Regions from separate parts of the Dyella sp. CR10 genome, predicted to be linked through region 3. Evidence: predicted binding sites of a transcription regulator. Region 3 holds the regulator's gene; each other region holds the start of a gene.

Region 1 (4,557 bases), 1.7 Mb from region 3:
TTCAGCGCACAGGGTCTGAAGCAGCAGAACCGCCTCGGCGTGGGTGTGGGCGCTCAGAACGGCCGGTCCGCGATCGCGGTGGGTTATTCCCGCCAGCTCAAACCGAACATGAACCTCTCGTTCGGTGGCTCCGCTTCGGCGAACGACGTGTCGGTCGGTGCGGGTCTCGCGGTGGGTTGGTAACATCGTTTCCGCAACATGTGTGCAAAGCCGGTGTCTTCGGACACCGGCTTTTTTTCGCCCATTCACTGCATAAACCATCAACCTATATCAAGCAGCGATCGCGTTGGAATCGTCACTGGAATAGAGACAAGCAATGGCTACAACAAACTAGCCATACGTGATGTACGCGATCTGATGGGAACTTAGTTGCTAGGTTCGAGTCGGTGTGACACAGAGGCTGGAAGCGCAAAAAAAAAACAGTGTCTTGTGCGATCAAAGAGTGTGTCGACATCATCGCTAAACCGCATCGTCGTGCTAAGCGAAGACGTCACCGTGCAGATCACCAAGCGCGGCGAACGCCACGCTCTACAACGACCACCTGCCACAACGTGCACTCGACCATCGCACCCCTCGGCAAGCCATCGCCCAATGGCGCAAGGACCGCCCCGAACTCCTTATCAGACAAGTAAGAGCCGCTAACAAAACCTAGCCGCGCCTGATGAAATGGTCGATCCCATGCCCGATGAAGCGATCGTTGATCAGCCAGAAATTGTGGGAAGAGTTGCGGGTGTTGGTGCCGGAAGTATCCGCATCGCCCAAGGGTGGTCGGCCACTTCGGTCGGACCATGCGGCTTTCAATGGCATCTTGTTCGTGCTGTTCCCGGGCATTCCCTGGGAGGACCTTCCTCAGGAGCTGGGCTATGGCAGCGGCATGACCTGCTGGCGTCGTCTGGCAGCAAGCGGGCGCATGGGAGCGCTTGCACCTGGCTCTGTTGGGGAGGCTGCGTGAGTACGACCAGATCGATTGGAGCCGCGCAAGTATCGATGGAGCGAGTGTTTCCAGCCCCCGGGGGGCGAAGAAACCGGCCCCAACCCGACGGATCGTGGCAAGTTAGGCAGTAAGCGACACCTCATCGTGGACCGGCGAGGGCTGCCTTTGGCGCTCGATGTGACCGGTGTTAACCGCCATGACTCGATGGTCTTTGAACGTCTGGTCGACGCGTTGCCCTCCATGAAAGGACTGTCGGGTCGTGCACGGCATCGACCCGACATGCTCCATGCCGACAAAGGGTATGACTTTGCGCGTTGTCGGCGGCGCCTGCGTCGGCGTGGCATCCAGGTTCGTATCGCTCGGCGAGGTATTCACAGCGCCGAACGCTTGGGGCGTCACCACTGGGTCGTTGAGCGAACCCATGCCTGGCTGGCCGGATTTGGCAAACTGCGCATTCGTTTCGAAAGACGATTGACGACTCATCCAGCGCTTCTGCGTCTGGCTTGCTCCATCATCTGCCTACGCTTCATGGATCGGTTTTGTTGGCGGCTCTAAATAATAGTCAGAAGGGTCTTGGCACTTAGGGGGGGGGGGGGGCGACAACTGGACGTGCACTCCAAATTCCTGTACGATTCGGTTCACTAAAGCGACGGGAACTCCTCGCCGCTTTAGCACTCATACTCCCAGAGTGCTAAGCTGAACCCAACTTCAGGAGATTCCACACATGTCTCAAGCCTTGGTAACCGCCAATCTGCCGGTTCCTAGCGTCGTCGGCAGTCTGGATGCCTACATCTCGGCGGTGCATCGTATTCCTGTGCTCAGCCAGGACGAGGAACAGGCGCTGTCGCGCCGTTACAACGAAGAAGAAGACCTGGCCTCGGCCAGGAAGCTGGTGATGTCCCATCTGCGTTTCGTGGTGCACGTGGCCCGCGGTTACAGCGGCTACGGCCTGCAGATGGGCGACCTCATCCAGGAAGGCAACATCGGCCTGATGAAGGCGGTGAAGCGCTTCGACCCCGACCAGGGCGTGCGCCTGGTGAGCTTCGCGGTGCACTGGATCCGCGCCGAAATGCACGAGTTCATCCTGCGCAACTGGCGCATCGTCAAGGTGGCCACCACCAAGGCGCAGCGCAAGCTGTTCTTCAACCTGCGCAAGAGCAAGAAGCGCCTGGGCTGGATGAATGCCGAGGAAGTGCGCGTCGTGGCGAAGGATCTGGGCGTGCCGGAAGCGACCGTGCGCGAGATGGAATCCCGCCTCTCCGGCCGCGACATCGGCTTCGAGGCCCCGGCCGACGCGGACGAGGATGCCAAGCCGGCACCGGAAGCGTTCCTGGTCGATGAGGGCGCCGATCCGTACGACAACATCGCCGATGCCGACCAGGCCGACAATCAGCTGGAAACGCTCTCCGAGGCACTGCAGAAGCTGGACGGTCGCTCGCGCGACATCATCCAGCGCCGCTGGCTCAACGAAGAGAAGGCCACGCTGCAGGATCTGGCCGACGAGTACGGCGTTTCCGCCGAGCGCATCCGCCAGGTCGAGGCCAACGCGATGAAGAAGATGCGCGGCCTGTTTGCCGCCTGATTCTTCGATAGCGCTACTATCGCCGACGGCCCCGATCGGGGCCGTCGGTTTTTGCGCAGCATAGTCGAGACGTCCGGACGTCCAAGCCCATGCCCCGAGTCCTGGTCATCGAAGACGACGAGGTCACCGCCCGCGAGATCGTGGCCGAGCTCAGCGTGCACGGCATGACCGTCGAATGGGCATCCGACGGTCGCGATGGCCTGGCTCGCGCCAGCGCCGAGGCCTACGACCTGATCACGCTGGACCGCATGCTGCCCGGCATGGAGGGCATCGCCGTGGTGGAGGCGCTGCGCCGCCAGCAGATCGACACTCCGGTGCTGATGATCAGCGCACTCAGCGAAGTCGACGACCGCATCCGCGGCCTGCGTGCCGGTGGCGACGACTACCTCACCAAGCCCTTCGCCCCCGACGAGATGGCGGCCCGCGCCGAGGTGCTGTTGCGCCGCCGCCAGCCGCAGCAGCACGAGACGCGCCTGCGCGTCGGCGAACTGGAGCTGGACCTGGTACGCCACGTCGCCTACCGCCAAGGCCAGCCGCTGACCCTTCAACCCACCGAATACCGCCTGCTCGAATACCTGATGCGTCATTCCGGCCAGGTATTGACCCGCACCATGATCTTCGAGGCGGTATGGGGCTTCCACTTTGACCCCGGCACCAATGTGATCGACGTGCACATCGGCCGGCTTCGGCGCAAGATCGACGGCACCGGACAGGCGCCGCTGATCCGCACCGTGCGCGGCACCGGCTACATGATCACCTCGGCTCCCCAGAACGCGGCAGCACAACCATGACTCGCCCCAATGCCTGGCGTTCCGCCACCTCCCGCCTGATCCTGATCTATGGCGCGCTGTTCGCCGCGTGGGGTCTGGTGCTGGTCGGCGTGATCCAGTGGGAGACCACGCGCTATCTCAACACCGTGATCGACCAGATGTTGGAACAGCGCATGCACTACTTGGCGAACACCGATGCCTCGCGCCTGCCCGCCACGGTGGATGCCGCCATCACCATCGATCCGCACGGCGTGATGTCGGTCGGCCTATTCGATGCTGCCGGCAAAGCGCTGGCCGGCAATATCGCACGCATACCGGTGGAGCTGGCGGCGGACAGTAAGGTGCGCCTGCTCGCGCAAGGCCTGCCGCGTCCCGACCGCGACGGCAGCCACGTGCGCGCTCGCGCGCTGGCCACCCGGCTCGCCGACGGCCGCGTGCTGGTCATCGCCAAGGACAACAGCACCGTCGATGGGCTCGGCGCGGTGGTGTGGCGCGCGCTGCTGTGGGCGGTATCGCTCACCGTTATTCCGGGTCTGCTCGGCGGCCTGCTGCTGCGCCGTGGTCCGGAGAAGCGCATCCGCGCGCTGCAGCAGGCCACCGATCCGATCCGCCAGGGCGACTTGACCAAGCGCCTGCCGGTGAGCCGCCGCGGCGACGAAGTCGATGTGCTCGCCGCCATCGTCAACACCATGCTCGACGAGATCGAGCGCCTGATGAACGAAGTAAAAGGCGTTTGCGACAACATCGCGCACGACCTGCGGACACCACTGACGCGCCTGCGCGCGCGCCTGTACCGCGCACAGCAGCAATTGGCCGAACAGCCGGAAGCGGCGCTGGTCGAGGCGAGCATCGTAGACATTGACCAGGTGCTCGGCCGCTTCCGCGCGCTGCTGCGCGTTTCCGAGCTGGAGGACGGGCGCCGCAATGCCTGCTTCGATGAAGTCGATCTCGGCAGCGTGCTGCAGCAGGTGTACGAGTTCTACGCGCCAGTGGCCGAGGATCGCGGCCAGCCGTTCGTACTCGACATCGAACCCACCGTGTCAGTGCGCGGCGATGCGCACCTGCTGTTCGAGGCGCTGGCCAACCTGGTCGGCAACGCCATCAAGTTCACGCCGGCCGGCGGCGAGGTGCGCCTGCGCGCGCGCATGGATAGCCGCGGCCCGCGTATTATCATCCTCGACCAGGGGCCGGGGATCCCTGCGAACGAGCGCGACGCCGTCACGCGCCGCTTCTACCGCGGCGACAACAGCCGCACCATGCCCGGTTCCGGC
Region 2 (4,557 bases), 2.5 Mb from region 3:
CGCACTGTTCCGCCGCTTCCGCGTGACGCATGTGCCGACCGTGCTGCTGATCGATGCGCAGGGGCACATCACGAGCCGCATCGAGGACGCGGGTCCGAAACTCGAGCAGGCCGTGCGGGCCTTGTCCGCGCGCTGATCCCTTACTTTGGAGACGCTCATGAAGACGTTCGCGTTCGTGCTCCTCGCTCTTGGCATCGCCGTTGCCACGCCGGCCTTGCGCGCCGCGGAAGAGCATCCCCTGCTGTCGGCGCCGCTGACGCAGGCGCCCGGCCGGCAGCTCACCGCGCTGACCGTGACCTTCGCGCCGGGCCAGCAGTCCAAGCCGCATCACCATGAGGCCGATGCCTATGTGTACATGCTGTCCGGCCGGGTCCGCAGCCAGGTGGAAGGCGAGCCCGCCAAAGAGTACGGACCGGGCGAGAGCTGGTTCGAGCCGGCGGGTGCGCATCACGTCGGCACCGCCAATGTCAGCGACACGGAGCCGGCGACTTTCCTGGTGGTGTTCGTGGCGAAGCCGGGCGCGCGGCTGAGCGTGCCCGATCAGGCCGTCACGCCGGCCCGGACCCAATCCAGATAGGCGGTGTGTCCGCGGTCCACCGGCACGGCGATCAGCTCCGGCAGTTCGTAGGGATGCAGTGCCAGGAGGCGCGTCTTCAAGGCCTCGAAGCGCGCCGCGGTGGTTTTGATGAGGAGCAATTCCTCGACATCCGTGGTGACCTCGCCCTTCCAGCGATAGGTCGAGGTCACCCCGGGCAAGCGGTTGACGCAGGCTGCCAGCCCTTCCCCTACCAGGGCTTCGGCCAGCCGGCCGGCGCTGGCGGCGTCGGGACAGGTGCAATAGCAGAGCAGGACGGGCTCGGTCATCCGTCGAGCTTAGGGCAACACGGCCGGCGGTATCGCCGGCATGTTCCTTGCGCCCCTTGAAAGCCCGCCGCAGCTTCCCCATTAGCCCTTGCAGCCTCGGGGCGGATGCCTCTTGCAGGGGATTCCTGCGTCGCTAGAATTGGCACTCATCTACCGGGAGTGCTAACAGCGGCGCCAGGCGCCGTTCCGGGGACCACTTTTTTTCGTCCACACCAACTAGCTGGAGCCCACCATGAGCAAACTGCGTCCGCTGCACGATCGCGTCATCGTCAAGCGCCTGGAGGAAGAGCGCGTTTCCGCTGGCGGCATCGTCATCCCCGACAGCGCCACCGAGAAGCCGACCCGCGGCAAGGTCATCGCCGCCGGTGCCGGCCGCATCCTGGAAGACGGCAAGGTCCGTCCGATGTCGGTGAAGGAAGGCGACGTGGTGCTGTTCGGCAAGTACGCCGGCCAGGAAATCAAGATCGACGGTGAAGAGCTGGTCTTCCTGAAGGAAGACGACATCGTCGCGGTGATCGAAGGCTGATAAGCCTCTCCCGCTTCTCTTCCCTCCCATTTACGCATTCAAAGGAATAAAGACATGGCTGCAAAAGAAGTACGTTTCGGCGAAGACGTCCGCGCCCGCATGCTCAAGGGCGTGAACACCCTGGCCAACGCGGTCAAGGTCACGCTGGGTCCGAAGGGCCGCAACGTGGTGCTCGAGAAGAGCTTCGGCGCCCCGACCGTGACCAAGGACGGCGTGTCCGTGGCCAAGGAAATCGAGCTGGCCGACAAGTACGAGAACATCGGCGCGCAGATCGTCAAGGAAGCCGCTTCCAAGACCTCCGACGTGGCCGGCGACGGCACCACCACCGCCACCGTGCTGGCCCAGGCGTTCATCCAGGAAGGCCTCAAGGCCGTTGCCGCCGGCATGAACCCGATGGACCTCAAGCGCGGCATCGACCAGGCCGTGGTCGCGGCCGTCGAAGAGCTCAAGAAGCTCTCCAAGCCCACCTCCGACGACAAGGCGATCGCCCAGGTCGGCACCATCTCCGCCAACTCCGACTCGGCCATCGGCGAGATCATCGCTACGGCGATGAAGAAGGTCGGCAAGGAAGGCGTGATCACCGTCGAGGAAGGCTCGGGCCTGGACAACGAGCTGGACGTGGTGGAGGGCATGCAGTTCGACCGCGGCTACCTGTCGCCGTACTTCATCAACAACCAGCAGTCGCAGCAGGTCGAGCTGGATGATCCCTTCATCCTGCTGTACGACAAGAAGATCTCCAATGTGCGCGAGCTGCTGCCGGTGCTCGAGGGCGTGGCCAAGGCGGGCAAGCCGCTGCTGATCGTCGCTGAGGAAGTCGAAGGCGAGGCGCTGGCCACCCTGGTGGTCAACACCATCCGCGGCATCGTGAAGGTCGCCGCCGTGAAGGCGCCGGGCTTCGGCGACCGCCGCAAGGCGATGCTGGAAGACATGGCCATCCTCACCAACGGCCAGGTCATCTCCGAGGAAGTGGGCCTGCAGCTGGAGAAGGCCACCGTGCAGGATCTGGGCCGCGCCAAGAAGGTCGTGGTCACCAAGGAGAACACCACGATCATCGACGGCGCCGGCGAAGCCGAGCGCATCCAGTCGCGCATCGGCCAGATCAAGGCGCAGATCGAGGAGACCTCCTCCGACTACGACCGCGAGAAGCTGCAGGAGCGCGTGGCGAAGCTGGCCGGCGGCGTGGCCGTCATCAAGGTCGGCGCGGCCACCGAAGTCGAGATGAAGGAAAAGAAGGCCCGCGTCGAAGACGCTCTGCACGCTACCCGTGCGGCCGTCGAGGAAGGCGTGGTGCCGGGCGGCGGCGTGGCGCTGCTGCGCTCGCTGAAGGCCGTACAGGGCCTGAAGGGTGCCAATGCCGACCAGAAGCACGGCATCGACATCACCCTGCGAGCCCTGGAAGCGCCGCTGCGCGCGATCGTGGCCAACGCTGGCGAAGAACCGTCGGTCATCGCCAACAAGGTGAAGGAAGGCGAAGGCAACTTCGGCTACAACGCTGCTACGGGCGAGTTCGGCGACATGATCGCTTTCGGCATCCTGGATCCGACCAAGGTGACCCGTTCGGCCCTGCAGTACGCCGCCTCGGTGGCCGGCTCGATCATCACGACCGAAGCGGCCGTGACCGAAGTGCCGAAGAAGGAAGAAGCCCACGCGCACGGCCCGGCCGGCGGCATGGGTGGCATGGGCGGCATGGATTTCTGATCCTTCCGTTCGCGCTGTCGTTTCGAGAAGAACCCCGCTTCGGCGGGGTTTTTCTTTGAGCGCGATACAAACAAAAAAGAAAACCCCGGGAGTCCGCCTCCCAGGGTTCGTCGAAACGCGGCGCGCCCATGGCGCCGCGCTGTGTCACGACTTACTTGCCGCCGGCTTCCGCCTTGGCATCGGTCTTGGCACCGGCTTCGACGCCGCCGACCGGCGTGTCGACCTTCGCGCCGGCCTTCACCGCGGCGGCACCTTCGGCACCGGTCGCGGCGTCACCCGCGGCCGATTCGGTCGCTTTGGCGGCCTTATGGCCGGCGTGCTTGGCCTTATGCGCAGCCTTGTGCACGGTGTCGCCCGTCTTGGTGACCACCGTGTCGGCGGTCTTGGTCGCACCGTCGGCGACCTTGGTCGCGTCCTGCACCGCAGCGCCGGCATTGACGCTCGCGTCGGCCTTGGCCGCGGCCTGGGCCTGAGCGAAGGCGGGGGCGGTCAGCACGCTGGCCGAGAGAACGAGAGCAGCAAGCAGGGTCTTACGCATGGGGTAAACCTCCGATGTGAGTGCCGCGACGCAACGTGTCGCGGTGGAATCACGCTAGAGGCTATTTGCCTGCTGATTCCTGAATTTTCAGAGGCGTCTTAAGCCGGCGGACATCTCGCTGAATCGCCGGTATGTGCTTGCGCGAAGCGCATCCGCCGCATGCTTGTTTTTCTTCGCGGTGCTAGTCGGATCGCGCTTTGCGCGTCGATTACTGATGCACACCAGCCGCCGCGGCGGCGCCGGGTTGCGTTTGTTCGCTGACGAACCCGGCGCTGGCCGGCAGTGCGTCCGGATGCGGCAGCAGGCGATCCAGTTTGCCCTTCAGACGCAGCAGAGCCACGTTTTCCATCGCCTGATCGGTGTGCTGTTCCGTTGTGTCCTGCGCCTCCGGTGGCGCACCTGGTGCGCGTGTGAGCGCGGCCAGCCGTGGCGCCAATACCTGGGTCAGCGCGAAGTATGCATCGTCATGGATACCGGCCTGTTCGAGCAGCTTGCCCGGCAGCATCCATGAGGCGAGATCCTCATGTTGTGCCTTGCCGCCGCCGCGCGGATCGACCAGCAGCCACGCGCCGGGCTGGCTGAGCATGTCCTTGCCATCGACGAAGCCCAGCGTCTCGAACGCGCCGCTGAGGCCGGGCAGGTGGTCACCGTAGAACAGCAGCAGCGTCGGACGGTCGCGCTTGGCGAGCAGATCGGCAAGGCGTCCCAGTTCTTCGTCGGCGTGCTGCATGTGATAGAGGTAGTTCTGCAGCTCCGTCTTGTCCTCACCCGTCACGCTTTCGGGCACGGGGATCGCGTCGCGCCGGGCGGCATCCGCGGGCGATACGTCGTACGGACCATGCGCCTCGATACTGATCGCGAACAGGAATTGCGGCGGACCCGCGTCCTTGAGCTGCGTCATGATCTCGTCGGTCATCGCGCGGTCGGCCAT
Region 3 (4,557 bases):
AGGGCCAGCGGATCCTTGCGCAGATCCATGCCCTGGTCCTTCTTGAACTCCTCGACGAGGTAGTCGATGACGCGCAGGTCGAAGTCTTCGCCGCCCAGGAAGGTGTCGCCGTTGGTGGCCAGCACCTCGAACTGCTTCTCGCCGTCGACGTCGGCGATCTCGATGATCGACACGTCGAAGGTGCCGCCGCCGAGGTCGTACACCGCGATCTTGCGGTCGCCGCCCTTCTTGTCCAGGCCATAGGCGAGCGCGGCCGCGGTCGGCTCGTTGATGATGCGCTTGACCTCGAGGCCGGCGATGCGGCCGGCGTCCTTGGTCGCCTGGCGCTGGCTGTCATTGAAGTAGGCCGGCACGGTGATCACCGCTTCGGTGACCGGCTCGCCGAGATAGTCCTCGGCGGTCTTCTTCATCTTGGCCAGCACCTTCGCCGAGATCTCCTGCGGCGCCTTGGTCTTGCCGTCGGCCTCTGCCACCCAGGCGTCGCCGTTCTCATGCGCGACGATGCCGTAGGGCACGATGTGCAGGTCCTTCTGGACTTCGGCATCGGTGAACTTGCGGCCGATCAGGCGCTTCACCGCATAGAAGGTGTTCTTGGGATTGGTCACGCTCTGGCGCTTGGCCGGAGCGCCCACCAGCCACTCGTTGTCCTTGGTGAGCGCCACGATGGACGGCGTGGTGCGATCGCCCTCCGCGTTCTCAATCACCTTGGTAGACGTACCGTCCATGATGGCGACGCACGAGTTGGTGGTACCCAGGTCGATGCCGATGATCTTGCCCATAGTTTGTGCTCCGAATCTCGATGCGGCCCCGCGGCCGCGCTGTTTTGTCAAATGGGGCTCTGCCTTGCCGATTCAACGTGCCGGCGAACCCTCATTGTCCGTTCTTGAAGCCTTCGGCGCGCGGCGTTCAGGCGCCCGCGCCGGGTACAGCGTCGTTCAGTCCTTGGCGACCGCGACCAGCGCGGGACGCAACAGACGATCATTCAGCACGTAGCCCTTCTGCAGCACGCTGACCACCGTGTTCGGCGCCTTGCCCGGCGCATCGACCATGCTCACCGCATGATGGCGTTCAGGGTCCAGCGGCTGGTCGACCGGGTCGACCTGCACGAGACCGTTGTTCTCGGCGATCTTGAGCAGCGACTTGAGGGTCATGGCGATGCCCTCGCGCACGCTGGCGACATCGCCGCCTTCCACCGCCAGGCCCATCTCCAGTCCGTCGTAGACCGGCAGCAGCTCGTTGAGCAGCTTCTCGTTGGCGAAGCGGCGTGCCTGCTCCAGGTCGCGATGCAGGCGGCGGCGCTGGTTTTCGATCTCCGCCTTTTCGCGCAGCACGGTGTCGCGCAGCTCCGAGTTGGCGGCTTCGAGTTCGGCGACCCGGGCCTTCAAGGCCTCGAGTTCGGCATGGCCCTGCGCGTCCGGCGCGTTGGCCTCGGGCGCCCCGCTGGGCACCTGCTGGTCGTTGTTCTGCATGAAAGACTCCAAAACCCAAACTTGGCCGGCACGGCGTGCCGACCCCCAACATTGCGCGGGCAACCCCGCCTCCCGGGGCGGTTATAAGGCCGTAGCGGCGCGATTCAAGGCGTCACTGAGCACGCCGGCCGTGGCCTGCACCACGGGGATCACCCGCTCATAGGCCATGCGGGTGGGTCCGATCACCCCGACCGCCCCCAGCACGCGCCCCTGGGCGCCATAGGTGGCCGTGACCACGCTGCAGCCATCCAGCGCCGCGAAACCCGACTCCTCGCCGATGAACAGCCGCACGCCAGGAGCCCTGGCGCAGACTTCCATCAGCTGCAGCAGTTCGTTCTTCTTCTGGAACGCCTCGAACAGCTCACGCAGGCGCTCCAGATTGGCCAGCTCGGCATACCCCATGAGGTTGGTCTGGCCGCTCACCAGCACATCGTCGCTGTCGCTTTCCGGTACGAATGAGGCCGCCGCCAGCTCCACCGCGCTGGACATCAGGCGGTTGAGTTCGCTGCTGGCCTCGCGCAGTTCGCGCAGCAGATGCGCTCGGATGTCGTCCAGGCGCAGGCCCGCGAAATGCGCATTGAGATAGTTGGCCGCCTGCTCCAGCTCCGCCGGCTCCAGCGGCTTGGCCAGCTGGATCACCCGGTTCTGCACCTGGTTGTCCGAGAACACCAGGATCACCAGCACCCGGGCGTCGGGCAGCGCGACGAAGTCGATATGGCGCAGCGGGAAATCGACCTGGCGCGGCACCGTCACCACGCCGGCGAAATGGGTCATCGCCGAGAGCAGGCTGGACACATTGCCGAGCAGATCGCGGGTGTTGGTGGGGCCGGCCGGCAGCTCGCGCTGCAGGCGGGCCATTTCCTCGTGCGGCAACGGCTGCAGCTCAATCAGGCTGTCCACGAACAGGCGCAGGCCGCGCGGCGTGGGCACGCGGCCGGCCGAGGTATGCGGCGAGGCGACCAGGCCGGCGTCTTCCAGGTCGGCCATGATGTTGCGGATGGTGGCGGGGCTGACGTCCAGCCCGGAGGACCGCGACAAAGTGCGCGAACCCACCGGCTCGCCGTCGGCCAGATACTGCGCGATCAGCGTGCGCAGCAGCCGCCGGGCGCGGATATCCAGGTCGTGAGCGAGTGGTCGAGACATGCGCGCTGTGGCAATCCGTGAGACGGATAAGAAATAAGGTTTGGTCCGGTAGTTTGCAAGAAAACCGGACCGGCGGGGGCTGGTCCCGGGGGCATTCGGGCCCGCTCCTCCCCGCCGAGGTCTGCCCTTACAATCCCCCGACTCTCCGACGCGACACCCCATGCTTACCTCGCTCTACGTCCGCCATTTCGCAGTAGTGGAAGAAGCCGAGATCGCCTTCGGCCCGGGCCTCACCGTGGTCAGCGGCGAGACCGGCGCCGGCAAATCGCTGCTGGTCGATGCCTTGATGCTGCTCGCCGGCGGCCGCGCCGACAGCGGCATGGTGCGCGCCGGCAGCGACCGCGCCGAACTGGCCGCCGAGTTCGACCTGGCCGCCCTGCCCGAGGCCCGCGACTGGCTGCGCGGCGAGGAGCTGGACGAAGAAGACGGCAACTGCCGCCTGCGCCGGGTGATCCGCGCCGAAGGCAGCTCGCGCGCCTGGATCAACGGCCGCCCCGCCAGCGCCAGCCAGCTCGGCGAGCTGGCCACCCTGCTGGTGGAGATCCACGGCCAGCACGAGCACCAGGCCCTGCTGTCCCGCACCCACCAGATGGCCCTGCTCGATGCCTACGCCGGCCACGACGATCTGCTCGCCCAGGCGCGCGACAGCGCCCTGCAATGGCGCGAAGTCGGTGCACGCATCCGCAAGCTGAGCGGCGGTGACGACCGCGAGCAGCGCCTGGAGCTGCTGCGCCACGAATCGGCCGAGCTGGAACAGTGGGCCCTGGCGCCCGCCGATCTGACCGAACTGGAAGCCAGCCACAAACGCCTGGCCAATGCCGGCCGCCTGGCCGAAGGCGCCTCCGGTGTGGCGGAGCTGATCGACGGCGACAGCGAATTGACGCTGACGCGCGCTCTCGCCCGCGCCCACGCGGAGCTGGACAAGCTCGGCACGCTCGACGACCGCCTCGCGCCGTTGCTGGAACTGCTCGACAACGCCGCCATCCAGATCGGCGAGGCCGCCGACGGCCTCAATCGCTACGCTCAAGACATCGACCTCGATCCCGAGCGCTATACCGAGGTGGATACCCACCTCACTCGCCTGCACGAACTGTCGCGCAAGCACCGCACCCCCGTGTCCGACCTGCATGAAAAAGCCGTCGCGCTGCGCACCGAGCTGACCGAATTGGAAGGCGCCGGCGACGCCCTCGAAAAACTCGCCGTGCAACGCGACCAGCTGCGCCGCGACCACGATGCCGCCGCCGCCAAGCTGAGCAAGTCCCGTTCGACCGCCGCCGCGAAACTAGGCAAGGAAGTGAGCGCGCTGATGGCCGAGCTGGGCATGGCCGGCGGCCAGCTGAAGGTCGAACTGGAACCGGCTGGCACCGACGAACCCGACCCGCAGGGCCGCGAGCGCTGCGAACTATTGGTCAGCGCCAATCCCGGCCAGCCGCCGCGCCCGCTGCGCAAAGTGGCCTCCGGCGGCGAACTGGCACGCATCAGCCTGGCCATCGAAGTGGCCACGCTGGGCAAGGACACCGTCGGCAGCATGGTGTTCGACGAAGTGGACACCGGCATCGGCGGCGCCGTCGCCGAGGTGGTCGGTCAGAAGCTGCGCGCCCTCGGCGGCCAGCGCCAGGTGCTGTGCGTTACCCACCTGCCCCAGGTCGCCGCGCAAGGACATGCCCATCTGCGCGTCAGCAAACAGAGTGACGGCGCCTCCACGCAGACCCGCATCGAGAAGCTCGACGCCACCGGTCGTCGTGACGAATTGGCCCGCATGCTGGGCGGCGTGGAAATCACCCGCGAAACCCGGGCGCATGCCAAGCAGATGCTCGATCGGGCGCAGACCGCCTGATCGGATGCCGTCCGGCGCGCCGGACGGCACGCGGCATCAGCCCTTTTCGCGACGCGGCAGCAACCCGCGCTCGCTGGCCATGCGGTAGAGATCCAGTTCCGAACCCGC

Evidence for each region. Region 3 encodes HrcA, which represses chaperone genes, less so after heat shock. Its sites were predicted from a motif close to TTNGCACTCNNNNNNNNNGAGTGCNAA; they were not measured.
Region 1: rpoH (RNA polymerase sigma factor RpoH) is a predicted target of HrcA. The motif match lies at 1,603-1,629, and genes of this name have one in related genera.
Region 2: groES (co-chaperone GroES) is a predicted target of HrcA. The motif match lies at 1,004-1,030, and genes of this name have one in related genera.

What each region holds. Positions count from the first base shown of each region.
Region 1 covers NZ_CP185986.1:4,048,262-4,052,818, reverse strand. The annotation lists gene ACNR9O_RS18295 (ESPR-type extended signal peptide-containing protein) at 1-183, shown strand, start outside; gene ACNR9O_RS18290 (transposase) at 662-952, shown strand; gene ACNR9O_RS18285 (IS5 family transposase) at 968-1,489, shown strand; gene rpoH (RNA polymerase sigma factor RpoH) at 1,659-2,516, shown strand; gene ACNR9O_RS18275 (response regulator transcription factor) at 2,606-3,307, shown strand; gene ACNR9O_RS18270 (sensor histidine kinase) at 3,304-4,557, shown strand, end outside.
Region 2 covers NZ_CP185986.1:5,133,768-5,138,324, forward strand. The annotation lists gene ACNR9O_RS22940 (TlpA family protein disulfide reductase) at 1-136, shown strand, start outside; gene ACNR9O_RS22945 (cupin domain-containing protein) at 158-577, shown strand; gene cutA (divalent-cation tolerance protein CutA) at 541-864, opposite strand; gene groES (co-chaperone GroES) at 1,097-1,390, shown strand; gene groL (chaperonin GroEL) at 1,445-3,088, shown strand; gene ACNR9O_RS22965 (hypothetical protein) at 3,240-3,626, opposite strand; gene ACNR9O_RS22970 (LTA synthase family protein) at 3,835-4,557, opposite strand, start outside.
Region 3 covers NZ_CP185986.1:2,395,289-2,399,845, forward strand. The annotation lists gene dnaK (molecular chaperone DnaK) at 1-779, opposite strand, end outside; gene grpE (nucleotide exchange factor GrpE) at 936-1,469, opposite strand; gene hrcA (heat-inducible transcriptional repressor HrcA) at 1,551-2,612, opposite strand; gene recN (DNA repair protein RecN) at 2,773-4,449, shown strand; gene ACNR9O_RS10650 (response regulator) at 4,486-4,557, opposite strand, start outside.